3 regions of the Pseudoalteromonas ruthenica genome follow, and region 2 is predicted to be linked to each of the others. Evidence: predicted binding sites of a transcription regulator. Region 2 holds the regulator's gene; each other region holds the start of a gene.
The links. Region 2 encodes MetJ, which represses methionine synthesis genes. Its sites were predicted from a motif close to TAGACGTCTAGACGTCTA; they were not measured.
Positions count from the first base shown of each region.

Region 1: the regulator MetJ is predicted to act here: its motif matches at 8,168-8,185, upstream of metE (5-methyltetrahydropteroyltriglutamate--homocysteine S-methyltransferase).
Region 3: the regulator MetJ is predicted to act here: its motif matches at 4,612-4,629, upstream of metK (methionine adenosyltransferase).

Region 1 is NZ_CP023396.1:1,469,636-1,479,910, reverse strand. Features, by position in the region: gene PRUTH_RS07020 (hypothetical protein) at 1-518, shown strand, start outside; gene PRUTH_RS07015 (hypothetical protein) at 727-1,440, opposite strand; gene PRUTH_RS07010 (septal ring lytic transglycosylase RlpA family protein) at 1,726-2,100, shown strand; gene PRUTH_RS07005 (acylphosphatase) at 2,097-2,369, opposite strand; gene PRUTH_RS07000 (host attachment family protein) at 2,409-2,852, opposite strand; gene PRUTH_RS06995 (DUF1287 domain-containing protein) at 3,103-3,660, shown strand; gene PRUTH_RS06990 (hypothetical protein) at 3,711-4,100, opposite strand; gene PRUTH_RS06985 (Nif3-like dinuclear metal center hexameric protein) at 4,266-5,018, shown strand; gene PRUTH_RS06980 (hypothetical protein) at 5,025-5,588, opposite strand; gene PRUTH_RS06975 (hypothetical protein) at 5,594-6,289, opposite strand; gene PRUTH_RS06970 (DUF2589 domain-containing protein) at 6,364-6,942, opposite strand; gene PRUTH_RS06965 (LysR family transcriptional regulator) at 7,205-8,095, opposite strand; gene metE (5-methyltetrahydropteroyltriglutamate--homocysteine S-methyltransferase) at 8,395-10,275, shown strand, end outside.
Region 2 is NZ_CP023396.1:2,406,611-2,416,885, reverse strand. Features, by position in the region: gene hslU (ATP-dependent protease ATPase subunit HslU) at 1-399, opposite strand, end outside; gene hslV (ATP-dependent protease subunit HslV) at 411-929, opposite strand; gene PRUTH_RS11250 (SPOR domain-containing protein) at 1,083-1,613, opposite strand; gene priA (primosomal protein N') at 1,633-3,858, opposite strand; gene rpmE (50S ribosomal protein L31) at 4,083-4,298, shown strand; gene PRUTH_RS11235 (malic enzyme-like NAD(P)-binding protein) at 4,765-6,009, shown strand; gene metJ (met regulon transcriptional regulator MetJ) at 6,201-6,521, opposite strand; partial or broken gene metB (cystathionine gamma-synthase) at 6,701-7,862, shown strand; gene metL (bifunctional aspartate kinase/homoserine dehydrogenase II) at 7,872-10,217, shown strand; gene PRUTH_RS11215 (penicillin-binding protein 1A) at 10,269-10,275, opposite strand, start outside.
Region 3 is NZ_CP023396.1:2,674,913-2,685,187, forward strand. Features, by position in the region: gene PRUTH_RS12430 (S41 family peptidase) at 1-747, shown strand, start outside; gene PRUTH_RS12435 (divergent polysaccharide deacetylase family protein) at 812-1,576, shown strand; gene PRUTH_RS12440 (DUF1328 domain-containing protein) at 1,838-2,011, shown strand; gene PRUTH_RS12445 (hypothetical protein) at 2,121-2,318, shown strand; gene tkt (transketolase) at 2,382-4,373, opposite strand; gene metK (methionine adenosyltransferase) at 4,741-5,892, shown strand; gene PRUTH_RS12460 (START domain-containing protein) at 5,967-6,614, opposite strand; gene PRUTH_RS12465 (CYTH and CHAD domain-containing protein) at 6,589-8,112, opposite strand; gene PRUTH_RS12470 (TIGR04211 family SH3 domain-containing protein) at 8,316-8,906, shown strand; gene PRUTH_RS12475 (Lrp/AsnC ligand binding domain-containing protein) at 9,027-9,509, opposite strand; gene putA (bifunctional proline dehydrogenase/L-glutamate gamma-semialdehyde dehydrogenase PutA) at 9,766-10,275, shown strand, end outside.

The sequences.
Region 1 (10,275 bases), 940 kb from region 2:
AACAGCCCCGCTCAGATGATGTTAATGTACTCACCAAGGCGTGTGTTGGTAGCACTGCACTGCCAGCGCAGTGGCAAGGCCAGTTTCGCGCGGTCGACAACCCCGAACTGCTGCAATCGGCGCTGGGTGAGCCACAACAAGGAAAGCTCTGCCAAGGTCAGGTGTATGAAAGCACACAGCCTGCGACAGTGATTTTGTATCGCGCGTATAACAGCACGAACCCAAATAGCCGCTTCGGGAGCTGGTGGGCTTGGGCAAAACCCAGTGGCACGGTCAGCGAATACCGCGCCAACTATGAAATTTGCTACCAATGGTCGCCGCTAGATAAGTTAGTACGCTGTGAGCTTAAACCCGGCGTACAAGTGGTGGTGGGCAATGGCCAAAGTGCACAATGCTCTGAGTATTTGCGCTATGGCGTATCGGCGGTGCAGCAAGTGTTCATAGCCGATGCCGGTGACGCTGTGCACAATTGCAGTGATTTCAATGCTGTAATGCAGTGGCAGCCGATACAAAGGTAAGGGGTCATAATAAAGGGAAAAGGATAACATCAGCCTAGAGTATAGGACTTGGTTGTTATCCTTTTGCTAACAAAAGACATGTATTATTTATTTAAAGCGAGAGTTTGTTTTTAAATTAACAATACTGGAGCCTTTAATTATTTAACCCACAATACAACCCAAGTAATAGCTATTATAAATGAGTCGAAGTTGAGATTTTTTGGTGCTGTTATGATGCAAAGCCTCTTTCAATATCACGGAACGTCCATTGTCCTTTAGCGTCGGCAATATCAATAAGCTCACAGGCTTTTTTGTTCCATGCGGCGAGACAAGCAATGTAGTTGGTTAGTTGATAGTAGGCGCGATCTGGGGCATCAGGGCGAATTCGTGATACCGAGTAAGCAGAGTAGGTCGCACCGCTGCCAAGCCAAGTGACGATGGATGAAGCAACGCCTCCACCTGGCACAACAAAGCCAGCGGTGGTGGTCACTAGACCCAAAATAGTCGCCGCTTTTTCAACACCGTGTCCTGCTTTGGTAATGTCGTCACTGAGAATAGGGTGTAATAACGCGAGCAGGTTAGTGGCTTGCGGTTGGTGGCTCGCTACGGCAACATCGTCGGAGGTTTTTGGAGCATTGCCAGGTGCTGAGCTGCCGCCGCGCATAGCTGGCAATAAGGTGTTAAAAGCTTTCTGACTGTTATTACTGGCGGAGAAGGTCACTGATTGCGTACTTAAGCCTCCGGCTTTTACGCGCTTTTGATCTTTAGGTGTAATAGTGGATTTGTAGGTGCGTTGCAAACGACGATAAACAGCAGCGCTGCACTGTGTCATCTGTATCGCTAATGCGGCTTGGTCTTTAAATTCACGGCCTATGGCACGTTCGGCCAGCTTAGTTAACTGGGTTTTTTTCTTTTGCACCAGTTGTCCCACGATAATATCCATAAAATATATCCTTATAAAAATATAAACCGCGATGAATATTATCATGAGTTTATGAGGGTGGATATTTAAATTGTTAGCTATTTTATTCTCGTTTTATTAAGTTGGTCTTGTCTCTATATTTGATCGTTGCGTTGCGACAGCCTAAGTAAGTCGGGGTCATTGCGTATCGAGTTTCATTTAACAGTACCTGAGGAATATCACCAGTGCGCTCAGTTTGCTGGCGATACATGCTTAGTTCACGTTTTGACTATTACACTGAGCGTTTCGTAGCAAGGAGAGAGCAGTATGTTCAGAAGTGCCATTGCCGTGGTGTTATTAGTTGTTTTATCAGGCTGCGCCAATCACTTGCCCGCTGAAAAAGGAGCTGTGCAGCAGGGTCTCGCGTCTTATTATCATGATAAGTACCATGGGCGCACTACCGCTAGCGGCGAGCGTTTTGAGCAAACAGCTCTGAGTGCAGCCCACCGTAACCTTCCTTTCGGTAGCAAAGTAAAAGTCACCAATATCAATAATGGGCGCTCAGTTGTAGTACGGATAAATGACAGAGGCCCGTTTGTTTCAGGGCGCATCATAGACTTGAGCCGTCGTGCATTTACGCACATCAGCAATTTGTCTGCCGGCGTGATTGCCGTAGAGGTAGAAGTGCTCAGTGAGCCCTAAGCGGTGGTAAACTCACTATAACCCTGTACATCAACCTCCTTGTGGTTGAGCTGCTCAACGTGAGCCGTTTGCGGGCCCTGCTCTAACCAAGTAAGTAAGGAAGTTAATGCTGCCTTATCCCCCTCTGCGTGGACTTCAACGCGACCATCATCAAGATTTTTGGCGTAACCAGCAATATTGAGAGCCTGTGCTTGGCGGGCAGTGTTAGCACGGAAATACACGCCCTGAACTTTGCCACTTACCCAAGCTCGAAATGCGTATGTCATCATCTCTCCTCAAAAAAGGCGGCTACGCCGCCTAACGAATCATTAATGAACTTTCTTAAGGTAGTCTAGAATTTGTCCCTCATTAGCGCCAATCACATCTTTAGCGAGGGTCTTATCTATCAGTTCGGTGGTGTGCTTATTGAACTCACCGCGTAGCTTGCCTAAAAAGCCCGACTCAGCAATCAGTTCGATACGATATACTTTGTCGTTTTTACGTTTGTCGTCAAGCCACTTGGCAATGTCAGCGGCGAAGCGTTGCGCTTCTATATCAACCGCATCTTTTCGGCTCATGGCATCGACACCTTGCACTTGCTTTGCCGGGGCGCTTTGACGGCCCGCACGGTCAGTATAAATATCTTGCTCGTCTGAGCGAGCGAAGGGGTTTGACCAATGGGCTTGCAGCTCAAGCTCGGTGGAATGATTACGTAAGGCAAAAATTTGTGCTTCACTGTGGTTGGCAACCACCACATAAGAACGACCAATCATATCAATCTCCTTTTTTGCGAGCCAAAAACTTGGCCCTTACTATAGAGCTTGGAATGGATGGGGAGTTTTTCAACCCTAAGAAGTAAAGATTGTTGTTTTTCTCCGGCTGTGTTCAACTTAAACTGATTTATGAATAACTTAGCCCTTTAATGAGATGTGGGTGCAGATATATGGCATACACTTAGGAGAGACAATGACAGGGAAACGAGGTACAGGGAGTTGGCTTTTTGGGGCCGCGCTCATCATAGCCATGCCGGTTGCGGCAGAGCCGAGCTTCAGTGAGCAGTTAGTCAGTGCCGCTAACGAGCGGACTCAAGCGGACGTGACCTATGATGGTCGCTATATTGCTATTGATTACCCAGGGGGGGATGTTCCTGCTGGGATTGGTGTATGTACGGATGTCGTGATACGCAGTTATCGAGCCTTAGGCATTGATCTGCAGCAGTTGGTGCATGAGGATATGGAGCGTAACTTTGATGCCTATCCATCCCAGAGAATTTGGGGGTTAACTCGCCCGGACAGCAATATTGACCATCGTCGCGTGCCAAATTTACGTGCTTTTTTTACTCGTCACGGAGAGAGTCTGAGAGTGAGTGATGACGGTAACAATTATGAACCCGGTGATATTGTTTCATGGATGCTACCAGGAAACTTGTCGCATATTGGTATTGTCAGCGAGCAACGCAATGAGCTGGGACAGCCTTTAATTATTCATAATATTGGCGCAGGCCCGCAAGTGACAGATATTCTTTTTCAGTATCCTATTACCGGTCATTATCGCTATGATGGTGACGGCCTTGCTGAATAACGAGCACAAAAAAAGCCGCTCTTGAGCGGCTTTTCTTTATTATTGAAAGCTTACACTACGCCGCGAGGTAGGCGACAGTCGTGATCTTTCTCTGCCAGTTGCTTAATCCAAAGCTCTTCTGCGGTGTAACCTTCTTCATTAGGTTTAGCCACAGTGAATGCTGCTTTCTTCTCAGCTGGTTTTGCCTTAGGAGCGGCTTTCTTAGTCGTTGTTTTCTTGCTCGCTTTGGCCGGTGCTTTGGTCTCTGCTTTGGCGACTTCTTCTGTTTTACCAGAAGTGAGTTCTTCAGTTAGCGCAGCTACATCGGCAAGGCGCATGTTCTTTCCGCCGTCAATGCTATACCAGCCAGGCTTAGTGGTGATTTCTGGCTTTTTGCCATGGGCTGCTTCATAGGCAGCTTCAAAAGCAGCTAACACTTCTGTTTTGTCTAGTTTACTCATCAAAAGGTCCTAGTCGTTAACGCAGGTTAATTTTATTACAAGTTTATAGTTATACCCATTTGCGCTGAGTTTTTCAATTTTTTGTGCCTAAACACCGAATTTTCTTTATTTTTACCGGTGTTCACGGGACAATTTGGGAATATTTGTGGTTAACAGGGGGGTAATATGCACCGTAAAGAGCTCGCACAGATCCTTGAACAAACATTAATGGCACAGCCAATCAAAGATTTTTGCCCCAATGGGCTGCAGGTTGAAGGGCGTGCGCACATCAATAAGGTGGTCACGGGTGTGACTGCGAGTCAGGCACTGGTTGATAAAGCCGTGGCCCTCGAAGCTGATGCATTAATTGTTCATCATGGCTATTTTTGGAAGGGTGAATCACAAGCCATTACCGGTATGAAAAAGCGCCGTATTGAGGCGCTGCTCAGCGCCGGTATCAATCTGTTTGCGTATCATTTGCCTTTGGATATCCATCCCCAGCTAGGCAACAATGCGCAGCTAGCACAGTTGTTGGATATTGAAATTCAAGGGCCCATGGAAAGTGGCCCAAGTAGTGTGCCGGTGTGGGGGCGTTTGCGCACGCCGCTGTCTGGGCAGGCTTTTGCTGATAAAATTGCCAAGGTCTTATCCCGAACGCCGCTGGCTTCTGTGGTACGCGATGAGGTAATTGAAACTGTTGGATTATGCACCGGCGGCGGGCAAGGCTATATAGATTTGGCGGCGAGTCTGGGGCTGGATGCGTATCTAACCGGGGAGGCTTCGGAGCAAACTATTCACAGCTCCCGAGAGCAAGGAGTGGATTTCTTCGCAGCCGGGCACCATGCCACTGAGCGCTATGGCGCCAAAGCCCTAGGTGAATTTTTAGCGCGTGAGCATCATCTGGATGTCACCTTTATCGATATTGATAATCCAGTATAGCCACGGTTATTGCTGCGCCAGCATGTTGTGCAACAATTGCTGCAAGAGGTAGCGGCGGTCGGTGGCGCTGTAGCGTGCCTGCAGATATAAAAACATGGTTTGGGTGTCTGTGTGCTCTCCTAATGTTTGCCAGATACTATCAAGATAGTGAGTTGTTAAGGTCTCGGGAATGGGCAGCGGCTGCTTAGCAAACCCCAAGGCAAGCAGCTGCGCGAGTTTATCGTTGGCTTCACTAAAGTGTTGCTCAATGCGTTGCAGCTCTTCATTGAGTTGCTGCTCTGCTTTACTCAAGGTGGCGGCAACGAAAGCCCGTTTGCCTTTACGTTTACTGCGACTATGGCTTTGTACGGATGGATCTTGATAGCCATCGTCGCAGGCTTCAATCAGCCCGCGTAATGAACTCAGTGTACTGACTAAAGGGCTGCGCAAAGGTGCTAGCTTGACTTCCGTGTTTTTCAACCATTGCGCAGCATCAACAACATAGCTGGACTCCTGCGCCAAGTATTTGTCACTGAGTGCGGGTAACAACATTAATTGTGTGATAATGGTTTCTTTGAGAACGGATTGCATGGCCGTTACTCCGGCATCAGTTTGTTCTTGGTCTGGCCGTTCTCAAGGCCTGTGGCCCATTCTAAGCCTTCTTCACGAATGGTAATGTTAAGACGAATGCTGTTCTGAGGTGTGGCGGTTTCTTTTACTTCGGAGCTGACCACGCTGGTTTTTATCGCAGGCGGAGTGGAACGCGATTTTAAGGCGATAGCGGAAACATTGTGACGCACCTGCTTATTCACCGCACTGAGACGCTCAAATGGTACTTCTTTATCGGAGCCGCTTTTTTTCAGGGCTTTTTGAAAGGCTTCGTCAACGGCTCTGACCATACTCTCTTTGCTGATCCGCACATCTCCGTTACGTTGGCGCTCTGTTACTTTATCCAATGCGGCACGGGCTTCTCTGTCGAAATTGTGTTGAAAGCTTTTCGTACGACTGAGAATATCTTCATCATCGAGTGCTTGGTTAAAGTGGCTCATCAAGGCTTTGTGAACATTGGCGGGGCTGTCTAATTCGGCATTTTTAGCCGGTATGTGCTGATTAATGGTCAGTGGCATATCTATGGTCAGCTCAGGGACGCGCACCCGAGGTAGACTCATGCCCTCAAGTAAGGGGTGGTCTTTATAATATTCGGCTACGGCTGCTGTTTCTTCGTCGGCAAGGCGGCGTGCGTGCACTAAGCTTATCATCAGCGATCCTAGCACCTCACTTAATTCACTCATGGCGTTTCCCTCTTGGTGAGTTGGATAAGGGGGCGCAGCCTAAGGCTTTGCCCCCTATGTTAGTTAATGTGGCGTTATGCCGCCGATTCCACTTCAGTAATAGAGTTCTCTAAAATGCCTAACAGTTTCTCCGTTCCCGCTGGAAGCTCGTCTTGAACGGCACGAACATTAACAGACAGGCTGTAGGTACGCTCAATTTTCGATGAGCTTGAGCTCGACTTCTTGTACGAGTAGCTGGCGCTGAGTTTAGCTGATACTGGCCCCCAGCCTGCTTTCACCGAGAGCTTACTATTGAGCTCATGAGAGGAGGAAGTACTGGACTCCTGCACTGAGTTTATCTTTGCGTTAAAAGCAATAGTGGTCTCTTCAACGCGAATAAATGGAATGGGTAACATGGTTAAGATAGGTACGGTAAGGTCGAATTTCTTCGGCTCTGTGCCGGTCACATTACCATCTCCATCTCGGGTTTCTACGGCCTTCATATAACTGAAGGTGATCATGGTGGGTTCATTGCTGTCAGCGTCAAAGCCGACAGATTTTATAAAATCTACCGAGGTCTGAGCCGATTGCGCTTGAGCACGTACCACAGCATCAAGGGGGCCGCCAATCATAGATTTAAAATCAATACTCGATAGTTCGTCGCCAATAGCCATACAAATTCTCCTTTTTTTTACGGCGCGGTTGAGGCTCGAGTTACACTGCCTACTCGAGATAGGTGTGTATAAAAAACACACAAGATTTATAGTGTATAAAAGGCAAGAGTAACAGCTGATTTGTTAACTTTATTTTTACCTTTGTCCCTGTTAATTTCTAAGTTGTTCTTTTTAAGGGACTAAAGTGAAGGGGCAGTTGAAATGGTCAGAGCAGTGCGTTTGTGTGCAATGGGGCCAATTGATCAATCAGCCCCAGCTTTTGCTATTTACGCGTGTTATTTTGTTTACAGGTATTCAAGAAGTGGCGATAGACAGGGTTATCTTTCATTTCTTTTTTCATGGCCAAGTACATGGGGCGATTGAGACCTAATGCACCAAGGGGAATAGATTTTATTAACCCTTGCGCTTCATAGGGGGTAACAAGCCAATCAGGTAGCGCAGCAACACCCATGCCGGCGCTCACTAATTGGAAAATAAGCAAGCCTTGATCCACGCTTTTCAAGGTGCCATCAAAACGCGCATTTTGGATAAAGTGTTTGAAAATATCTTGGCGCTCGCGAGGAATAGGGTAGGAGATGATGGTTTCGTCTTTTAAATCCAGCGCCGTGACATAGGCTTTATTAGCCAGCTCATGGTCGGGGGCAACGATCAGCTTGAGCTTAAAATCGAATAAATGCACGTACTCTAGGCGCTCTGGGTCACGTATATCCGAGGTTAATACCAGATCTAAATCGCCCTCAAGCAGCTCAGGGATAGCGTCGTAACTAAAACCACGTTCGTAGTCCACATGAATGTCGGGCCAAAAGTTATTAAATTCTTTAATTGTCGGTAATAACCAGTGAAAACAGGCGTGGCACTCGACGCTCAAGCGTAATTGCGAAATTGGCTGATTTAAGCTCTCTTTCAAACGGCATTTCGCCGCTTCAACTTTTGGTAGTACATCATGTGCAAGTTCTAATAGCAGCATGCCTTGTGGAGTAAATCGCACCGGATGGGTTTTCCGCTCAAACAATTGGCAGTCGAGTTTGTTTTCTAAGTCTTTGATTTGATGAGAAAGTGCAGATTGAGTTAAAAACAGCTCACGTGCGGTATTCACTAAAGAGCCGGTCTCTTTCAAGGTGGAAATAGTCTTGAGGTGTTTTATATCTATCATCTTTAGTAAATCTCATAAAAATTGTGAGCGGTGCTCAACGTGAATACAGTTTACTGCATCGTAATAGACATTTCAAAGTCTAGACGTCCATAATTGATGTATAAAATGTAAACGTAAAGCTAACCATAGATAAATTCCACTATAGCAATAAAAATGACAGCGGTGTCATCTAATTTGGCATTTACTTATAATTTTTAGCTATGAATAAAATTCACATTAATGGTGAGAAAGCTGCAGTTGCACAGTGAGGGTGAGGAATCTAGTGTTTAGCCATCTATATAGCTAAATGGAGTTTTGTTATGGCATTAATACATAATCTTGGTTTCCCTCGAATCGGCAAGCAGCGGGCGCTTAAGTTTGCCCTTGAGGCATACTGGGCGGGCACCATCGATCAGTCCACATTGCGAGCAAAAGGGGCTGAGATACGCAAGCAAAATTGGGCTTTGCAAGCACAGGCTGGTGTTGAGTTGCTCCCCGTTGGTGATTTTGCATGGTATGACCATGTGCTTGCTACCACAGTGATGGTCGGAGCCGTGCCAGCGCGTCATCACAGCTCTGATAGCAACCCCCTCGATACCTTATTTCGTATTGCTCGTGGGCGAGCGCCTTCGGGATGTGTCTGTGCCGCCAGTGAAATGACCAAATGGTTCGATACCAACTATCATTATATTGTGCCCGAGCTCAGCGCCGAGCAGCGCTTTTCGCTGACTGATTCAGAGTTATTTACCCATCTCAGTGAAGCACAGCAACTAGGCCATACACCAAAGCCCGTGCTTATCGGCCCGGTGACCTATTTATATTTAGCCAAATGCGCCGATGAACCTTTTGACAAACTTGCGCTATTGCCTCAGTTACTTGAGGTGTATCAGCAGATATTGGACAAACTTGCGGCGCAACAGGTTCAGTGGGTGCAAATTGATGAGCCCATTCTCGCCCTGGAATTGGATGATGCTTATCGCCAAGCCTTGAAAGACAGTTTTACGAGTTTATCTGGCCACGGGGTGAAGCTGCTATTGGCCACTTACTTTGATGATGTCAGCCATCATCTTGATGATATTCAAGATTACGCCATCGACGGAGTACATTTTGATTGGCTGGCGAGCACGGTGGATATACAGACTTTAGATAAGGCCGTAGGCAATGAGCGAGTGTTGTCCTTAGGGGTTGTTAATGGACGTAACGTTTGGCGTGCGGATTTATCCTCGTTGCATGCACAATTACATCCTATTGCTGAGCAGCGGGGCGAGATGTTGTGGATAGCCCCTTCATGTTCATTGCTTCACACTCCGGTAGATTTAGAGCAGGAGCAGCAGCTCGACAGTGAACTAAAAAGCTGGTTGGCTTTTGCAACACAAAAGTGTCAAGAGCTGCAACTGTTACGTCATGCACTGCATAGCAGCGACACCACTGCTATTGATCGCTACAGTGCTGCGGTTAAGGCTCGGCAGAGCTCAACGCGAGTGAATAACAAGAGGGTGCAACAAAGCGTTGCGGCGCTCAGTGCGCAAGACGCACAACGACAAAGTGCGTTTTCTAAGCGGGCGAAGACCCAGCGTCAAGCCTTGCAACTGCCACTATTACCGACCACCACTATCGGCTCTTTTCCGCAGACCCAAGCTATTCGCCAAGCGCGGCGGGATTTTAAAAATGGTACTTTAGACTCCCAGGCGTATCACACGCAAATGGAAGCTGAAATTCGCTACGTCATTGAAGAGCAACAAGCGCTTGGTTTGGACGTACTGGTGCATGGCGAAGCTGAGCGTAACGATATGGTCGAGTATTTTGGTGAACTGCTTGAGGGCGTATCCTTTACTCAGTTTGGCTGGGTGCAAAGCTACGGCTCCCGCTGTGTGAAGCCACCGATCATTTGGGGTGATGTGGCCCGTTCGCAACCAATGACTGTGCATTGGAGCCGCTATGCGCAGTCAATTACAAAAAAACCAGTGAAGGGCATGTTAACTGGGCCAGTGACGATTCTATCTTGGTCTTTTGTGCGTGATGACTTAGACAACCCCACTATCGCCAAGCAAATCGCGGTAGCGCTGCGTGACGAGGTTGTGGATTTGCAAAATGCGGGCATTGGCATTATTCAAATTGATGAGCCTGCTTTTCGTGAGCGCATGCCGTTAAAAACAAGTCATTGGCAAGATTACTTGGATTGGGCGACTTATGCATTTCGC
Region 2 (10,275 bases):
GTCTAAAATACGCTCTTCTGCAGCTTCCTCAGCACGGAAGTGGTGTTTCTTCGCCTGCTGCTCACGAACCATCTTAATGGCAATGTCGACGAGATCGCGGATAATAGTCTCTACTTCTTTACCAACATAGCCAACTTCAGTGAACTTAGTCGCTTCTACTTTCAAAAAAGGAGCATTAGCAAGTTTGGCTAATCGGCGTGCTATTTCAGTTTTACCCACACCGGTTGGGCCGATCATAAGGATATTTTTCGGTGTTACTTCCGGGCGCAGGCTCTCGTCGAGCTGCATACGGCGCCAACGGTTACGCAGGGCGATAGCCACCGCTTTTTTAGCATTGCTCTGACCAATGATGTGTTGATCAAGCTCGTGAACGATTTCTCTGGGAGTCATAGCTGACATGGCAGCTCCTTTTACAATTCTTCGATAGTTTGGTGGTTGTTGGTAAATACGCAGATATCACCAGCGATTTTTAAGCTGCGTTCAACGATTTCACGCGCACCAAGCTCGGTGTTTTCTAGTAATGCAATTGCGGCTGATTGGGCAAAGTTGCCGCCGCTACCAATCGCAATTAGGTCATGTTCAGGCTGTACCACATCGCCATTACCAGTAATAATCAGTGAGGTGGTTTCATCAGCAACAGCAAGAATGGCTTCGAGTCGCCTTAAGGCTCTGTCACTGCGCCAATCTTTGGCCATCTCTACAGCGGCTTTGGTTAAATGCCCTTGGTGCATCTCTAATTTACTTTCAAAACGCTCAAAAAGGGTAAACGCATCGGCTGTACCGCCTGCAAACCCGGCGATCACTTTACCGTTGAAAAGACGACGCACTTTACGCGCGTTGCCCTTCATTACCGTGTTGCCGAGCGAAACTTGGCCATCGCCGCCAATAACAACCTTGCCTTCACGGCGTACAGAAACGATTGTGGTCATGTGTGTCCTTATACCCAGTCTGGGTGTTTGTAACTGTCTAATAGCGAGGAAATATGGGCATGAAAAAGGGATTTCAAGGTAAACTTGCAATCCCTTTATGTGATTTGCTGTGCCTGCTTGGTTATTTACATGGCGATAACGGCTTTCGCTTGCCTAATTCCACAACCAGATGCCACAGCCCATGATTTTTGCCTGACGCTTAAGCTTGTTCTTATCGCTCTCTGCGCCGCGCTTGGTCGGATAGGGGCCTAACCGTACTCTAAACCAGACGCCATTGCTGCCTTCAGTGCGCCTGATTTCTGATACTAGCCCGACAAAGGCTATTTTGGCCTTGAGCGTTTCCGCCTGTGCATAGGTTCTAAATGACCCGCATTGCATTTGATAAGGGCCTTTTTGCTCAATTTCTTTGACCTCAACCTCTATCTCGGCTTGCTTTATTTCGTTGATAAATTCGGGCGTTTGCGGTTTTTTAATTTCTGGCTTGGAGGCGCTTGGTTTCTGCTTAACTTGCTCAACAGCCTCAGGATCAGCATTGGTTTTTATATACCAGAGGCCGTAAGCGAAGCCGGCGAGTAACAAAATGGCCAAAGTAATAAGCACAAGCGGCAGAGGCTTTTTTGCTGGGGCTTTTTTGTTCTTACCACGCTGAGGTCGTTTGCGATTTATATAGTCGTGCTGCGCCATAATTATTTTTGTGTTCTCTTTACATCATGTCTATGGGATCAACGTCCAAATTCCAGCGTACTTTTTGTGCCAGCTTATTACTACCGAGGTAGTTCATTAGTTGCGCCAAAAAGCCGTGTAGCGCGCCTCTATCTTGCCCTTGAATATGCAATTGATAACGGTATTTGCCAGCGACTCGTTCGAGCGGTGCGGGAATCGGACCCAGCAATTGTATCTTAGGCACGGGGGCTGCGGGAACTAAATCCGATAAAAAGCGCAACAGTAGCGATAAATCATGCGCTTCCGCCCTTAGCAGGGCTAAGTGCGAAAACGGTGGCATTTCTGTTTCATGGCGCTCTTGCAAAGCATAACGGGCAAAGTGTTGGTAACCATTGTTGACTAAATCTTGCAATAGTGGGTGCTCGGGGAAGTGAGTTTGCAGTAACACGGTGCCTGGTTCGCCACTGCGCCCTGCGCGTCCTGCTACTTGAGTCACTAGTTGTGCTAAGTGTTCGGTGGCACGGAAATCACATGAGTATAACCCGGCGTCGACATCAAGAATAATGACTAGGCTGACATCGGCAAAGTGGTGGCCTTTGGCTAGCATTTGTGTGCCCACCAATAAGCGTGCGCCGCCGCGATTGATGGCAGCCAGTTCTTCCTCCAAACTGCCTTTACGTCGTGTTGAATCTCGGTCGATACGGCTGATGGGTGTGTCGGGAAATTGCTCGCTTAGTGCTTCTTGCAATTGTTCGGTGCCCAGCCCCACCGGGTTTATTTGTGTGCTACCACAATCCGGGCATTGCATGGGCGGTGCACTTTGCTCGCCACAATGATGGCACACCAAACGACGCATGGCCTTGTGGTAGGTCGCGCTGGTGCTACAACGCGAGCAGTCGCTGAGCCAGCCGCACTCATGGCAAATGAGCGAAGGGGAAAAGCCGCGACGATTCAAAAACACCATCACTTGCTTTTGTCTCGCCAGCTCACGCTTGATATAGGCAAGGGCGCTATGGCTGAGTCCAGCCTCAAGGTGCTGACCTTTAATGTCTATGAGTTCAAATTGATTATCACTGCTGGTTTGTGCCCGTTGAGTGAGACTGAGCAATTGGTACTTATCGGACAATGCACGGTTGAGTGTTTCCAGGGCAGGGGTCGCGCTGCCTAGAACTAAGGGAATGTTTTGCTGTTGCGCACGGTAAGCGGCCAAATCACGGGCGTGATAGCGTAGGGTGTCTTGCTGTTTGAATGAGGCGTCATGCTCCTCATCAACAATAATCATGCCTAAGCGTAAAAACGGCATAAAAATCGCCGAACGTGTGCCGATCACTATGGCACAGCTACCTTTTTGGCAAAACCGCCAGGTTTGCAAACGCTCATTATCTGTCAACGCTGAGTGCCAAAGCATAATTGGCGTATTGGGGAAGCGGCGGCGAAAGCGGTTTACCGTCTGTGGTGTTAGGCCTATTTCAGGGACCAAGACTAAGGCTTGTTTGCCCTGTTGCAAAACCTCCTCTAAGCACTGCAGATACACCTCGGTTTTGCCGCTGCCTGTGACCCCCTCAAGTAAAAAAGCGGCAAAGCCAGGGGATTGGTTAATGGCAGTGCAGGCGATGGCTTGTTCGCTGTTTAACCTTGGTTTGTTGGCCACCTGCAATGGCTGCTCGCGCCATTGACTATCAAATTCAACTGCTTGGGTTATTAGTTCTTTATTAATGAGGGCATCAATGGTGGCTTTGGAGTAGCCCAGAGCTTTAATTTCTGTGGTGGGCGATTTCCCTGATTCAGCCAGCTGCTTAAGCAAGGCTTGTTGCTTTTTCGCCCGCAGTGTCGGCTGCTGTTGCCCTTGCTCGGTGAGTTGCAGGTAATTAATGCTGGTTTTATCAATATCGGCGCCTTCACGCAGCGCTTTTGGCAAAGCGGTAAAGACGGTTTCACCTAATGGATAATGATAATAGCGAGCAGTAAATTGCAATAATTGTAGGTGACTGTCATCAATAATGGCAGTGCTATCGAGCACGGCCTTAACGGCTTTGACTTTATCTTCCGGCATCTCTGTGCTGGCTTTTACCTTTAATACCATACCGGTCAGGACACGCGAACCAAAAGGAACACTGACCCTCACCCCTACAGTCACGGCGCGAGAGCACAACTCGGTGGGCAATAAATAGTCGAAGCTACGGTGTAAGGGCACCTTAAGTGCTACTTCAACGTAGCACGGGGTCGCGTTGCTACTGTGGCTGTTGGAATCGCGAGATGATGGCAACAAAAATCAGGCCCCAAGAACTAGAATATAGCGCTAATGTACTAAATTCATGGCGCAGTGAATAGCCGCAATTAAAGCTTGAACATTAATCAGGAGTCAAATAAAATACGCGGCCTTAAGGGTGCTGAGCGGGTTATATCCATGCTTTGGCACATTGAAACTAACGCGTATGGTGCCAAACTTCGGGTTTGGAGAGCGATACGGCCTATTTAGAGGTAACCCCCATGAAAGAAGGTATCCACCCTAAGTACGAAGCAATCAACGCAACGTGCTCTTGTGGCAACAAATTCCAGACAAGCTCTACCCTGTGTAAAGACATTCACCTAGACGTATGTTCAGAGTGTCACCCTTTCTACACTGGTAAGCAAAAGATCCTTGATACAGGTGGTCGTGTAGATCGCTTCAATAAGCGCTTCGGTGCGCTTAGCAGCAAGAAGTAATCTTTGCTTGTCGAGAAAAGCACCTTCGGGTGCTTTTTTTGTGTCTATGATTTTTATCCATCCCCATTATTCATACTAGCCATTTCACCTTAAGCTCTAGCTCATTTAAAGTGACAAAAAAAGCACAATAATGACGCTAAAGTTCACTAAAATTCACTTACTTTGTTATTAGCGAACAATAAGATTCGTTATCCGATCGGTATTCTTTTTAGTTATATTAAGTTATTCGGATATAGCATTATGCATGGCTTTAGGTGGTTTTTTATGCATGCATAAGTCCCTATAGTGCATGGAATATCAAAATTTACACATAAAGCTTTAGATAATGTGCATGAATTTGGGCTTAAAACCCTTTAATTTCGTACAACAGGATAGACCTGATATTGCTTGAATATATTTAGAAAAGCGGTATGGTTTGCCTTAACTAGCTGAACTCTCACATACATTTCTAGCAGGATACTCGTTCATGTCTGACTTTCGTGAAAAAGCCCTCGATTACCACGCTAACCCCGTTCCAGGAAAAATTAGCATTGAACTCACCAAAAGCGCCGAGACCGTTAACGATCTCGCTTTAGCCTACAGCCCAGGTGTTGCAGAGCCGGTGCGTGAAATCGCTGCCGATGCTAACAATGCTTATAAATACACGGCCAAAGGCAATATGGTTGCTGTGATCTCTAATGGCAGTGCCATTTTAGGGTTGGGTAACTTAGGCCCGTTAGCGTCTAAGCCGGTCATGGAAGGCAAGGCACTACTGTTTAAGCGTTTTGCTAATCTTGATTCCATCGATATCGAGGTGAAGCATCGCACCACTGAAGACTTTATTAACACTGTAGAAAATATTGCCGACACCTTTGGCGGTATTAACCTCGAAGATATTAAAGCCCCGGAATGCTTCGAAATCGAGCAAGCGCTCATTGAACGCTGTAATGTGCCAGTATTTCATGATGATCAACACGGCACTGCTATCGTCACTGCTGCAGGCATGCTAAACGCCTTAGAAATTCAAGGTAAAGATATTCGTGATGCCTTGATCGTGTGTTTGGGGGCTGGCGCAGCGGCAGTTGCATGTATGGAGCTGCTTATTAAGTGTGGCGCTCAGCGCGAGCATATTTACATGCTTGACCGTAAAGGGGTGATCCACACGCGTCGTGATGACTTAAATGAATATAAGCAATTATTTGCTAACAACACCGATAAGCGCACCTTGCAAGACGTTATTGCTGATGCCGATGTGTTCGTTGGTGTTTCTGGCCCAGATTTGCTCTCAGCTGAAGACCTTAAATTGATGGCCGACAAGCCGGTCATTTTTGCCTGTTCTAACCCAGACCCAGAAATTAAGCCGGATGTGGCACACAGTGCGCGCAAAGACTTAATTATGGCCACTGGGCGCTCTGACTACCCGAACCAAGTGAATAACGTACTGTGTTTCCCATTTATTTTCCGTGGTGCACTGGACGTGCGTGCCACCGCTATCAATGATGAGATGAAAATTGCCGCTGTAGAGGCTATTCGCAGTATCGCCAAGGAGCCAGTACCTGAGTCAGTGTTAACGGCATCTGGAGTGAGCGAATTAGAGTTTGGCGCGCAATACATTATTCCCAAGCCTATGGATCCACGATTATTGCCACGCGTAGCGAAAGCCGTGGCGCAGGCGGCTGTGGACTCAGGTGTTGCGCAAATTGATATGCCAGCGAATTATATGGCTGAGTAATCACTTTACTACTCAACGCTAGAAAAAGAAAACCCAAGCTTAGTGCTTGGGTTTTTTTATGGCTTGCAAAGAGTAATAGCTTCACTAACCGCTTCTCATACAGGCCGACTTGCGACATATATGAACAACACTAAGCTAGCTCCTGCAATGAGGTCTAATGCTCAGGGGTTAGTTAAACTTGCTTATCTTTGTTAGTCCTCTCCGATAACAGGCACTTCCACACCCATTTCTTCCATAATTTTTCTCACCTCTTCCGGTACCTTCTCCGGATTATCTTTTCGGAGATCTTCGTCATTAGGCAGCGGTTGACCAGTAAAGGCATGTAGAAATGCTTCACACAGCAACTCACTGTTGGTGGCGTGACGAAGATTATTCACCTGGCGGCGAGTACGTTCATCGGTTAATACTTTTAAAACATTGAGCGGGATGGAAACGGTAATTTTCTTTACCTGTTGGGCTTTTTTTCCATGCTCCGCATAAGGGTGAATGTATTCACCATTCCACTTGGCCATAATTTGCGTCTTATTTTTGGTCACTTAGGCATCAATAAGGGCGAAATTTTATCGCGTTGGTAAGGATAGTCAAATATTCATAAATTAGCTATTTAGACGTATAAATGTTTTGACTTCTAAATTGTGTTAATTTAACCTTTTGGACGTCTAAACATCCATTTTCTTGATTGGGGGCAAATATGTCACAACTAAAAAAAGACACCATCGCCGTGCGCCATGGTATTGATGCCGATAAGCACCATGGTGCGGTGGTGCCACCCATTCATTTATCGACCACCTATTCCTTTGCCGATTTTGATAGCAAACGCGAATATGATTATGGTCGTAGTGGTAATCCCAATCGGGATATTTTGGCGCAGACCTTAGCGCAACTAGAAGGGGGAGAGCACGGAATTATCACCGCGACAGGTATGGCCGCAGTGCATCTAGTGACGCAGCTACTGACACCCAATGACACCCTAGTGATCCCCCATGATTGTTATGGCGGCAGTTATCGCTTATTTACCTCTTTAGCCAAACGGGGGTTGCTCAAGGTTGAGGTTATCGATTTCACTCAATCAAACTGTTACCAACGCTTAGTGGCCGCCAAACCCAAACTGGTGTGGATTGAAACGCCCAGTAATCCCATTTTGCGACTCACGGATATCCGCGCAGTGTGCGATGCCGCGCAGAGCATCGGTGCGCTGGTTGCAGCCGACAACACGTTTTTATCTCCCGCCTTACAGAAACCCATTGTTATTGGGTTGTGATGTGGTGGTGCACTCGACCACTAAATATATCAATGGTCACTCCGATGTGGTCGGTGGTGCGGTGATCACCAAAACCAAAGAGTTGGGTGAAGAGCTGGCATGGTGGGCTAATAATATTGGCATTACCGGTGCCGCTTTCGATAGCTATCTCACCCTGCGTGGTTTGCGTACCTTGAAAGTGCGCCTTAAGCAGCATGAAGAAAATGCCTTGGCGATTGCTCAATACCTTGAACAGCATCCTAGTGTGCAGTCAGTTTACTACCCAGGATTGAGTTCGCACCCACAACACGACTTGGCAAAAGCGCAGCAACAGGGCTTTGGCGGCATGGTGAGCTTTGATATTAAAGGCCAGCTGCAAGACAGTGCAAAATTCCTCACCTCAGTACAGCAGTTTACTTTAGCGGAGTCGTTGGGCGGGGTGGAAAGCCTTATTTGTCACCCGGCGACCATGACTCACGCGGGCATGGATAAAGCCGCACGACTTGAGGCTAGGGTCGGCGACACGCTTATCCGGATTTCTGTAGGTATTGAAGATAAACAAGATCTTATAGATGACTTAGATGCCGCTTTTAACGCGTTAGCAAGCAAATAAGAGGATACTATGACTCAGGTTGTACATAAGTTTGGTGGTTCGAGTCTCAGCAACGCGGCGCGTTACCATGCGGTCGCCAATATTGTTATCGGCAACAGCCAACTCGGTGACGTGGTGGTGGTCTCTGCGGCGGGGAAAACCACGGATACGCTAGTGAAGTTGTGGCAGGCCTATCAACAGCACGATAGCCATGGCTATCATGATGTCTTGCAGTTGCTACGCACCCATCAGCATGAGCTTATTGATGAGCTATTAGCAGCGCACCAAGCCCACGCTCTGCAATCACAGCTTAATAGTGAGCTTCAGCGCATAGCTGAACAATTGCAGACAAACACCTTAGATGAGGCGTCCTTATTAGCCCATGGTGAACTGTGGTCGGCCCGCTTGCTGGCGACCTATTTGCAGCAATTAGGCTATGCTGCGCAAGATCTTGATGCGCGGCAGCTACTGTGTGTGCACCAAGGGCAACTACTGCATTTGGACAATGAAAAGCTCTGCGAGCGCCATATTGCCGGGGATAAAATCAACGTTGTAACGGGGTTTATTGCCGCCGATAGCAACCAGCAAACAGTCACCTTGGGACGCAATGGCAGTGACTACAGCGCCACCTTATTGGCCCGTTATGTCAACGCCAAACAAGTTTGTATATGGACCGATACGCAGGGGGTTTTCAGCACCGACCCACGCAAAGTAGCCGATGCCTTAAAGTATCAAAAAATTTGTCGTAGCCAAGCCAACCGCCTGGCCCAGTTAGGTAATCCGGTATTGCATGCGAAAACGCTGTCGCCTTTGCAAGGTAGCGCCATCAAGCTATCGGTGCGCAGCTCCTATGACAGCGATGACAGTGGCACTGAGATTGTCCGCGAAGGTTACTGTAAGCATAAACGTTTTTTGACCACCATAGAGGGCGTTGACCTATATCGTGTGTCGAGCCTTAAAGTGGATGAACTGGCAACCTTAAGCCAGCTTATACAGCACACCATAGGCCACTTTCAGCAGCAGGGGGTAGACTTTTTGATTGTACCCAGCGCCCATAGCACTCTTATCTCCCGTGAGCTGGGAGAGCGTGGACAACTCGTTGAGTCAAACCTCAATGGGTGCGCCTTAGTCAGCCCAAACCAGTATACTCAGCAAGGCTACCAAGAAATGCTGGCATGCTTAGAGCAACTTAACTTAACTATCCGCTTTAGCCACTGCGATCAAGACTACGCCTTGGTACTGACCGATCAAATCATTGATGCCGATAGTTTAGGGAAGGTACACCGCACTTTAATTGGTGCACACCAGCAAATTGCCGTGATTGTCGCCGGCCTTGGAAATGTGGGCAGTGTGTTTTTACAACAGTTTACGCAGCAGTTAGCGCGTTTAGAGCAGCACTTTGAGGTAAAACTGGTTGGTCTACTGCGAAGTCGCAGCATGTTATTTGACCCCTGTGGGTTAGACCCGCAGAACTGGCAAGGTCAATGGTTAGAACAAGCGGTTCCCTATCAAAGCGAGCAGTTGTGCGAACGCCTCAATGAGCTTGATTACGAACACAAGGTGGTCATTGATATAACCGCCAGTGAGTCATTCAGTGGTCTATACCCTGATTTTGTGCGTGCTAACTGTCATTTGATCAGTGCCAACAAGTATGCCGGAACAGCGCCACATAGTTGGTATCAGTCGTTACGTAACGAGCTGGCAGAGCGCAATCTCAAATGGCGTTATAACACCAGTGTTGGCGCTGGGCTACCCATTAACTTTGCATTAGCCGATTTGCAGCGCAGTGGCGATGAGATCACCCGTATTCAAGGTGTGTTTTCTGGGACGCTATCATGGCTATGCAGTCACTATGATGGCAGCCAAGCTTTTTCTGAGCTGCTTTTTGCGGCGCAAAAGTTAGGCTTTACCGAGCCCGATCCGCGTGAAGATTTATCCGGCCGAGATGTACAACGTAAGCTGTTGATCCTCGCACGCGAGTTGGGTTTGCAATTGGACATTGACGATATTGAGCTAAGCCCATTAATGCCAGAGTCTTTAGCACAAGGGAGCTGGCAGGATTTTCTGGATAACATTGCCTTACTTGATGACTTTGTTGGCACCCACGCACAGCAGGCGCAAAAAGAGCAAAAGGTACTGAGGTACAATGCTGACTTACGCATTGTTGATGGCAAGGTAAAAGCCCAAGTGGGTCTTGTTGCAGTGGCACAATCCAACCCCTTAGCGGGATTAAGTCCCGGTGACAATATCTTTGTCGTCAACAGTCGCTGGTATGCGCAGAATGCCTTGGTTATTCAAGGCCCAGGTGCAGGAAAAGAGGTCACCGCTGCAGGTGTCCACTCAGATCTCTACTGGCTTATTGAGAGTCTTAGTTAATGCGGTAACAGAGTAATAAAAAAGCCAAGCATCATTGCTTGGCTTTTTTATTTAGAAG
Region 3 (10,275 bases), 270 kb from region 2:
GGGCAAGTGCATTTAGCCGTTGCTCGCGCAGGCCACTCACAACGCCTCGACTTTCAGCTTACCCGTCAGCCTATCCACATTGAAAGCGTCGCCAGTGAGCTCAAGGCCAATGGTATGGGCTACTTACGTATTAATAGCTTCAACAATCATAGCTTTCATGATGTCGCGCGTCACATCACCATGATGCAAAACGCCAACGGCGCCATACTCAACGGTTTGCTAATTGACCTGCGTGACAACCCAGGCGGTACCCTCGACAGTGCCATTGCCATTGCCGATTTATTTTTGTCTCAAGGTGTTATCGTCTCTACTCGAGGTCGCTTTGTGGAGGCTAATCAACGCTTTGAAGCGAAAGCAGGGGACATAATTCAAGGCGCCCCCATGGTCGTGCTGATCAATGAGGGCTCCGCTTCCGCTGCAGAAATTGTTGCCGGTGCGCTCAAGGATAATGACCGGGCAACCGTGGTAGGGACTCGCTCCTATGGTAAAGGGTCGGTGCAGTCATTGATCCCCTTAGGCGATGGCCGCAGTGCTTTGAAGCTGACCACAGCGAAGTACTATACCCCCTCTGGCGTGTCCATTGAGGGGACTGGCATCGTACCTGATGTGCCGATATTGCAACCTGCCCTTTCGCAATCAAATAAAGAAGTTATAATCAGCTTAGCTGAGGGGCAAAGTGCGCATAAAAACTTAACCGCACTGCTTGATAAACAATTACTAAAAGCTCAGCAACTATTAGAACAATAAAAACGCAGGCTCGGCTTTAAGCACGGGCCTGCACACTAATCATCAACAAAGATAAAAACACATTGTGCGCTTTTTAATATGGACTACGTTGTGTGTGCTGGTGCTCTTATCACCAGTACATGCGAAGCAAATCGCTATTGTCATTGATGACATCGGCTATCATCGTAACGACATGGCTGCCTTGCACTTGCCTGGCGCTGTGACCTATTCGGTGCTCCCTTTTACTCCTTACGCCGCTCACTTTGCTCAACAGGCAGGGGCCTTAGATAAGGAGGTGCTTTTGCATGCCCCTATGCAAGCTATAAACGGTAAAGCGTTAGGGCCTGGGGGGCTGACAATGGATATGTCAAAAGAAGCTTTCCAACACGAGTTACGCAAGGCATTAGCCAGCCTACCCAATGCGCGCGGCGTCAATAATCACATGGGCTCGCTGCTAACACAGCAAAATGCGCCGATGAGCTGGACTATGGAAGTGCTAAAAGAGCAAGATTTGTTTTTTCTCGACAGTAAAACAACTCCCAATTCAAAAGCGCAAACAATTGCCGGGCTATACGGTGTCAGCAATATTGCTCGCCATGTTTTTCTCGACAATATTACCACCGAGCAGCAACTACGTTATCGCTTTGAGCAGTTAAAGACTCTCGCTGATAAGTATGACTACGCAGTTGCAATTGCTCACCCCTACCCCGAAACGTTTGCGTTCTTGCAACAGGCATTGCAAGAACTCGAGGGTGAAGGTTTCCAACTTGTGCCTTTATCTCAGCTAGTGCAGCAGCGCACAATTCGACTTGCCCAGGCCGATAAAAAAAGTGTAACCGAGGAAGAGTAGAGGCCTCTAAAGCAATCATAGGTGGCATGGCTGCTGATGACTGGGTTCTGGTGCCGATAAACCACCTCCTCCGTATTCAGCACCTGCCCAAGTGCTTGTTCTATGAACATAAAATTAATCTGTATCTTTTACACAAACAGTGAAAGCTTTTCTTTTCCCCTAGTCCACAAAAAACAACAAACCCATTAAAATCAACATCTTAAAAGTTGGCATGGACTTAGCAACGTATATTCCGAAACGCAAATCTATGGAGGGTACATTATGTTAGGTTGGTCAATTGCATTTTTAGTTATCGCTTTGGTCGCAGCACTTTTAGGTTTCGGTGGCATTGCTGGCGCAGCCGCTGGCATCGCTAAAATTATTTTCTTTGTATTCTTGGTACTGCTGGTTATCTCCCTTGTTGCTGGCGCCATTCGTGGTAAAGCGCCAAGGTAGTTATTAATTTTACAGTACAAGCGGTCACAGGTGGGATGAAACCCGCGACCGCAACCAAAACACGTTATTTGAATCCAGATTTAAAGAGTTAATATTCAAGGAGAGTTCTATGTTTAATCATTCAGCAACAAAAGCATTTATCGCTACATTATTTGCCGCAGTATTCGCTATGGGCTGTGAAGACAGTGGCGGTGCCGAAGAGGCAGGTGAAAAAATTGATGAGGCGATCACTGACACTCAAAACGCGGTTGAAGACGCGTGTGAAAATGTTAAAGAAAACGCCGGTGCAGAAGAAACAAACTGCTAATACAGGCTTATCTTCAAACAAAAAACCCGCGAAGTTCGCGGGTTTTTTTACGTCTCTAATTATTTAAAACTGACTGTTGGCCGCCGCAACCACATTGTCTACGGTGAAGCCAAAGTGCTTAAACAATTCGCCCGCTGGCGCTGATTCACCAAAGCTAGTCATGCCGATAACTTTGCCATTCAAACCAACATACTTGTACCAGAAGTCGGCAATGCCTGCCTCTACAGCGACACGGCGAGTCACACTGCTGGGTAGGACACTTTCTTTGTACTGTGCGTCTTGTTGGTCGAACAAGTCCGTTGATGGCATAGATACCACGCGTACCTGACGACCTTGAGCGCGAAGCTCAGAAGCTGCATCCATAGCAAGCTGTACTTCCGAACCTGTGGCAATCAGAATAACTTCTGGCTCGCCATCACAGGTTAATACATACCCACCTTTTTTCACATCAGCAAGCTGCTGCGCATCGCGTGCTTGCTGAGCAAGGCCTTGACGCGTAAAGACCAGCGACGTTGGCCCATCTTTGCGCTCAATCGCTTGCTGCCACGCAATGGCTGACTCAACTTGGTCACATGGACGCCAATTCACTAGATTCGGTGTATAACGTAGGCTCGCCATTTGCTCAACCGGTTGGTGAGTCGGTCCATCTTCACCCAGGCCGATGGAATCGTGGGTGTAAACAAAGATGCTAGGCGTCTTCATTAGTGCAGCCATGCGCACCGCATTGCGTGCATACTCCATAAACATCAAAAAGGTTGCACCGTAAGGAATGAAACCTTTGTGCAGGGCAATGCCATTCATAATGGCGGACATGCCAAATTCACGCACACCATAGAAAATATAGTTACCTGACGCGTCGTCTTTACTAAGGCCTTTTGAACCACTCCAAATAGTTAAGTTCGATCCGGCCAAATCGGCTGAGCCGCCCATAAACTCGGGTAGCATGGGACCAAAGGTATTCAAGGCATTTTGCGATGCCTTACGTGTTGCTGGGCTATCAGGGTTTGCTTGTAACTGCTCAATATAGGCTTGCGACTTCTCAGCCCAGTCAGCAGGCAATTCGCCATTTTGGCGACGTTCAAACTCAGCAGCAAGCTCAGGGTATGCCGCCTTGTATGCCGCAAACTTATCCTGCCAACTCTGCTCTGCTTGTGTGCCCTTCTCTTTAGCATCCCACTGTTGATAGATATCATCAGGAATCGCAAAGGCGTCATGAGACCAACCCAAGAACTCGCGCGCAGCTTTAATTTCATCATCACCCAACGGCGCACCGTGGCAATCATGGCTTCCTGATTTATTAGGAGAGCCGTAACCAATCACTGTTTTACAACAGATAAGCGTTGGCTTGTCACCTTGGGCGCGGCCTTCATCAATAGCAGCGCGAATAGCCTCGCTATCGTGGCCATCAACATTACGAACCACGTGCCAGCCGTAAGACTCAAAACGCGCGGGAGTGTCGTCACTAAACCAGCCTTCTACCTCACCATCAATAGAAATACCATTGTCGTCCCAAAACGCAATCAACTTACCAAGGCCTAGAGTTCCTGCAAGCGAACACGCCTCGTGAGAAATCCCTTCCATTAAGCAGCCGTCGCCCATAAAAGCGTAAGTATAGTGATCAACAATTTCATGGTCAGCGCGATTAAATTGAGCAGCAAGGGCTTTCTCCGCGATTGCCATGCCTACCGCATTGGTGATCCCCTGTCCAAGCGGGCCCGTAGTAGTCTCAATACCCGGAGCGTAACCGTATTCAGGGTGGCCCGGAGTTTTTGAATGAAGCTGACGGAAGTTTTTAATTTCCTCAATAGGAAGATCATAGCCGCTTAAGTGTAAAAGCGAATAAATCAGCATTGAACCGTGGCCATTTGAGAGAATAAATCGGTCACGGTCAGCCCAGTTAGGGTTGCTCGGGTTATGCTTAAGATAATCGCGCCACAGTACTTCGGCGATATCGGCCATGCCCATCGGGGCACCCGGATGACCTGATTTAGCTTGTTGAACCGCGTCCATGGAAAGCACGCGAATGGCGTTTGCAAGTTCTTTGCGTGATGGCATGAATTCTCCTACCTTTAAATGTATTTGCGCTGGGGCTTCACTCGCGCTCATGCTGGCGCGGGTAAAGAATAAGACGAAAGCCCATTCTTACTTATTCATCTGCCCCCTGCAATTAAAAATTGGGCATCGAACGAGTAACTTTAGAATTACTCATAACGAATAAAAATACTGATAACTAAAAGAGTACAAAAACACCAAGCAATAAAGGTCAAAAGACCGCTATACAATCAATTTTATTTAGACGTCTAGGCGTAAAAAGCTAGGAAATCACCTGTGATTTAGCTAGAATACGCGCCTTAATTTATGCTGCGCTCAACCCAGTGGCTGGTATGATCTTGGGAAGCGCGATACTTGTGAGCAGAAACTTATGGCAAAACATTTATTTACTTCTGAGTCTGTGTCTGAAGGACACCCGGATAAAATCGCTGACCAAATTTCTGATGCGGTACTCGATGCTATTTTGGCGCAAGATCCCCATGCCCGTGTAGCCTGCGAAACCTATGTCAAAACCGGTATGGTGATGGTGGGTGGTGAAGTCACAACCAGTGCTTGGGTCGACATTGAAGAGTTAACGCGCAAAACCGTGCGCGAAATCGGCTACACCCATTCCGATATGGGCTTTGATGCCGACTCATGTGCAATTCTAAACACCATTGGTAAGCAGTCTCCTGATATTAATCAAGGTGTTGACCGCGCTCGTCCAGAAGAGCAAGGTGCAGGTGACCAAGGCTTGATGTTTGGTTATGCCTGTAATGAAACTGACGTGCTCATGCCAGCGCCCATTACCTATTCACATCGCTTGGTACAACGCCAAGCCGAAGTGCGCAAAAATGGTGAATTACCGTGGTTACGCCCAGACGCCAAGTCACAGGTGACCTTTGCTTATGAGAATGGCAAGGCCGTTGGTATCGATGCCGTCGTGCTGTCAACGCAACACTGCGACTCTATTGCGCAAGATGACTTGGTTGAAGCAGTCATGGAGACCATTATCAAACCAACGCTACCGGCCGAGCTTATTACCGATGCGACTAAATTCTTCATTAACCCCACAGGACGCTTCGTGATCGGTGGCCCGATGGGTGATTGCGGCTTAACAGGTCGTAAAATCATCGTTGATACTTATGGCGGTATGGCACGTCACGGTGGTGGCGCATTCTCAGGTAAAGATCCATCGAAAGTGGACCGTTCTGCCGCTTACGCAGCACGTTACGTTGCCAAAAATATAGTCGCGGCTGGCCTGGCCGATAAATGCGAAATCCAAGTGTCTTATGCCATTGGCGTTGCCGAGCCAACCTCCATCAGTGTTGAAACCTTTGGCACCGGCAAATTAGACGAAACGCGTTTAATCGAACTGATCCGCACGCATTTCGACTTACGTCCTTATGGTTTAATTCAAATGCTTGACTTAGAACGTCCGATTTACCAGCCTACAGCGGCTTACGGCCACTTTGGTCGCAATGAATTCCCATGGGAAGCGACCGATAAAGCACAGGCACTTAAAGCCGACGCTGGATTATAAGTGAATTACCTATAAGTTAATTGAAAAGCGCCTATATGGCGCTTTTTTTATAGCTATAACTCCACTCTCGGCAGTTAATCCTCGCTGCAATCGCCGACACTGATTGGCGCGACTTGCAGAGCCTGTACTGCTGCTAACTGACTTTTCAAGCTCATCATAGATTTAGATACACTTTTCAACGACACTTTATTACTGAGCCAGTGTGGAAGCTTACCACCTGGGTCGGCATAAACCTGATAGCGGATAAGTAAGCCGTCGTCTTGCTGCGTCATTCGCCAGTTAGCAGTCAAGGTTGTGATGCGTACCCTATCACTTTTACGAGCGATATTTGGGTTATAGGCATGCACCCGTAACTCAGTGGTATAGTCATTGACACGCTGATAGCAACTTTGTGTATAAAGCTCCCTATCAGCAACGGGCCAAGGCGAATTAATCACCGTGTATACGCGGTTGCGATTGCCTTGCGAGTGCAAAAGACGAACTTCTTGTACTGCATGCAACCACTGCGATGCTTGTTGGGTGTTATACAGTAGCGTCAGTAACTGAGCTGTGCGGGCGTCGGCAACGAAAAGCTCAGCATAAATATGGTAGATACCATCTTTACTGACGGTATAGACCACTTTCAAATCAGGGAGGTTTTTATAATTCCGCCAAGGTTGGATTTCAGCCCCAGCTGCAAAGCTGAGGCTAAGTAGGCTAATCGCGCCAATAAGGTTGAACATCACGAGTCGCTTCTCGGCTTTGCTCCATGGCACTCAACAGACTATCGGTTTTTTGCGTCAACCAAGCCTGAATTTTGATGAATTGCTCGCTCTCATTACCTTGGCACAGCTGACCGAGGTAATCGAGGGTGAATAATTCAAAAGTGCCGTGCACAATATCTAGCCATGGCGCCCGGAAGCTCATGCGCAAAGACTCATCAAACAATGCGCCCAAACAACAGCCACTTAAAAGATTGCGTTCCAAGCGCTGCTTAAGCTGTAAGTATTGCTCGCTAGCTAGCGGCTGTTGAGGCTCAACGAGCTCTTTCATTTCCTGCCAATCATAGTCGAGTAGCCGTGCCGCCAGATCATGAATTGGCTGTTCACCAGCCTGAAGTTGCGCTTGCCCCCATGATTGTCGCCACCCTCGCTCGGTCAACCAGATTGTTAAATCTAACAACAGCAGGTTATAGCGTGTGCTAGTGAATATAGCCTGGACATCGTCAATGCTTGGTTGGATGGATTTTAGATCGCCTATCACCTGAGTCAGCTCTGGTGCTGCATTGATTTTCTTATAATAAGCATGCTTTTTCGAGGTAAAGGTCTTCAGTTGAATCGCCGTCTCGACCCAACTTAATTCGCTCAGTAACCACTTAAGTTCGCCGCGCAGACGCTCGGTCGCTTGTTTTTCAACGATATCGCTGAATAGCCACAAACTATGGCGAATAAGACTGACACCATCGGTTACCCGTTTCAGTGTTTTAAGGGTCGGCTTTTGGAAATAACATTGTTCGTGTTTTTGTACAAAAGCAATGCCATAACTCAAGCACTTCTCCAGTGCCCGCTCTTGGCTGTCATCGTTGCTCAGCGGCACAAGGCCAATCTCTTTACTGGCTTTGAGCGGCTGGTCATCCGCCAGCCGATAACCTCGAGCTGCCTTTGAGTAATAACCCATGCGTAGAGGCAGGTTATCGATTAATTTTTCAGCTAGGGAAAACAGCTCACTGCGTTCCCCCTTTACTAATTCAATCTCAAGTTCGCAAATCGGCTCTACATTGGCGTTGGCCGATACCTCCCCCTTATCCAGCACCACTTCAATTTCAGTCCCCGCTTGGGTTTCAACTAACCAAGTACGACGAATAAAGTTAGTACTAAATAGCGGATAGAGATTGTCGGCTAACGCGTCCACTTGCACCCCATGAGGCCAAATACTGGCATCAAAGTCGTGCAGCTCTGGACGATTTCCGTCAATAGGCAAATTGTACTCTGGACGCTGGTGTAGACCACCCACGTTCTCACCTGCAAGTTTAATGGTTTGCTCACAAATGCCGTCACAACAGCGAGTGCGAAGACCAATATCTAATGCTCTAAGCTCTCGGCTTGGGGTGTCGAAATAAGCATTTTGCAGGTTGCGTGCGGGTTTATTTTTTACGGTTTTTGCAAACTGGGTAATGAGTGCGGGTATGGACGGTATCACCGCCTCGGAAACTAAAAACTTAAGCTCTATCTCAGTGTCCATGCGCTATAGGAAGACCAATGAAATCGTCAAAAGCACAACATAAACAAAGCCGCCTACGAATGCAAACATTTTGCCATTTGGCCGTGCTATTTTGCCCCTTTACCAGCGTCGGTGAGTTACAAAATCACCCTTGCCAATCACTGCGCCAACCCATACTATGCTGGGATTGGAGAAATTATTTACGTAAAACAAGGTTAAGTTGGATGGTCAAACACGCCTGTGTCGCGCTTGCTTTTATGCTCAGCGCATTGTTCACCACCGCAGCACACGCAGAACAAGGCACCGCCTATATCAGTGATGAACTGTATATTTTTATGCACTCTGGAGCAGGTAAAAACTACCGCATTTTAGGTTCAGTTGATGCGGGCACGCCAGTGACACTGGTGAGCGGTGAAGAAAATAACGGCTTTCTCGAGATAATCGATGATAAACAGCGCCAAGGCTGGGTTGAAACTAAGTTTATTAACCAAGATAAAAGCTTAAAGATTCAATATCAGGAACTTGGTGAGCAACTGGCACAAACTCAGCAGGCATTGCGCAATGCCCAAGCACAGCTTCCCGAGCTACAAACGCTGAATCGCGACTTGCAGGAGCAAGCCCAGCAGTTGCAAGCTCAACTAGATCAAGCGATTGCCGAGCGCGACGCGCTTAATGCTAAACAACAAGGTTTAAAGGCCAAAGAAAAGCGACAGTTACTCACCTACGGTGGGGCAATTGCATTTATTGGTCTATTCTTAGGAATAATCCTCACCGTTATCTTGTCGCGCCGCAAGCGCTATGACGGATGGGCATAATCATTATTTTCAATTTGCATTGAGCCAAAAAGAGCACCTAGGTGCTCTTTTTTTTGCCAGTCGCTAATAGCGCTATTCGTAAACTCTATATTACAGCTTGTGTTTGCATGCTCAGGACATTCACAGCTCGATACTGAGCCCGGTATCTTCTTTTACCTTTTCAATCACCATGTACGTATGATGCGTACCGACTCCAGGAATATCCACTAAATCTCCCAGTACTTGGCGGTATTCGTTCATATCACTGACACGCACCTTGAGTAAGTAGTCGTAGCCTCCAGCAACCATATCGCACTCCACTACTTGTGGTGTATTGAGGATATGCTCTTTAAAAGTTTTAAATACCGAAGTATTAGATGTCACTAACGACACCTGCACATGGGCCAATAAACTTTGGTTTAATTTTTGCTCACTGAGCTTAGCATGATAGCCTTCAATAAAGCCTTCTGATTCGAGCCGTTTTACACGGTCGAGGCAAGGGCTAGGACTGAGGTTAACTTGCTTAGCTAAATTGACGTTAGAGATCCGACCATTGCGTTGTAAAACGTCGAGAATAGCGAGATCGATTCGGTCTAAGGTGCGAGGTTTAGCTGTTAAAGACATAGCAGCATTTTATACGGACAACGAAGAAATATGCCCTGTAAATTATCGTATTTCGAAAAATTAAACCAGCATATTCTGCGGCATTTTCATTAGAATGCCCGCGAATATGTATTCATATTGAGTGCAATCTCACCTTCGCGTTTTAGCAGCGAGGTGACCTACACTGTAGTAATTGTCGTAACCGAGGCCCCACCATCTCACCTTGTGGTGTGGGTACAGTTGCTATTTTTAGACTCCATGATTTTGAGGGTTGCTTATGTTATTTGAAGGCAATTTGATTACTGAATGCCCTATCCGCCAGAAGATCCGTGACTTCTATCGCATTGATGAAAATGAAGTGATTGATCATATTTTACCACTGGCTGAAGTAGGCGTTACGGCACGCAGTCGCGCTTGGGAGCGCGCACGACAAATGGTATTGAATATTCGCAAGGACCAAGATGGTCAAAACGGTATTGATGCCCTGTTAAATGAGTTCTCCCTGTCGACTGAGGAAGGGGTGGTGTTAATGTGTTTGGCCGAAGCGCTATTGCGAGTGCCAGACAAAGAAACACAGGATAATTTAATTCGCGATAAACTCGCTAATGGCGACTGGAGTTCGCACTTAGGTAGCAGTGAGTCGCTATTTGTTAATGCCTCATCGTGGGGCTTGTTGGTCACCGGAAAAATGGTGAACTACACCGACAAAAACAAAGAAGAACAGTTTGGCCTGCTAAAACGCACCATGGGCCGCCTTGGCGAACCGGTGATCCGTAAAGCAGTGAAC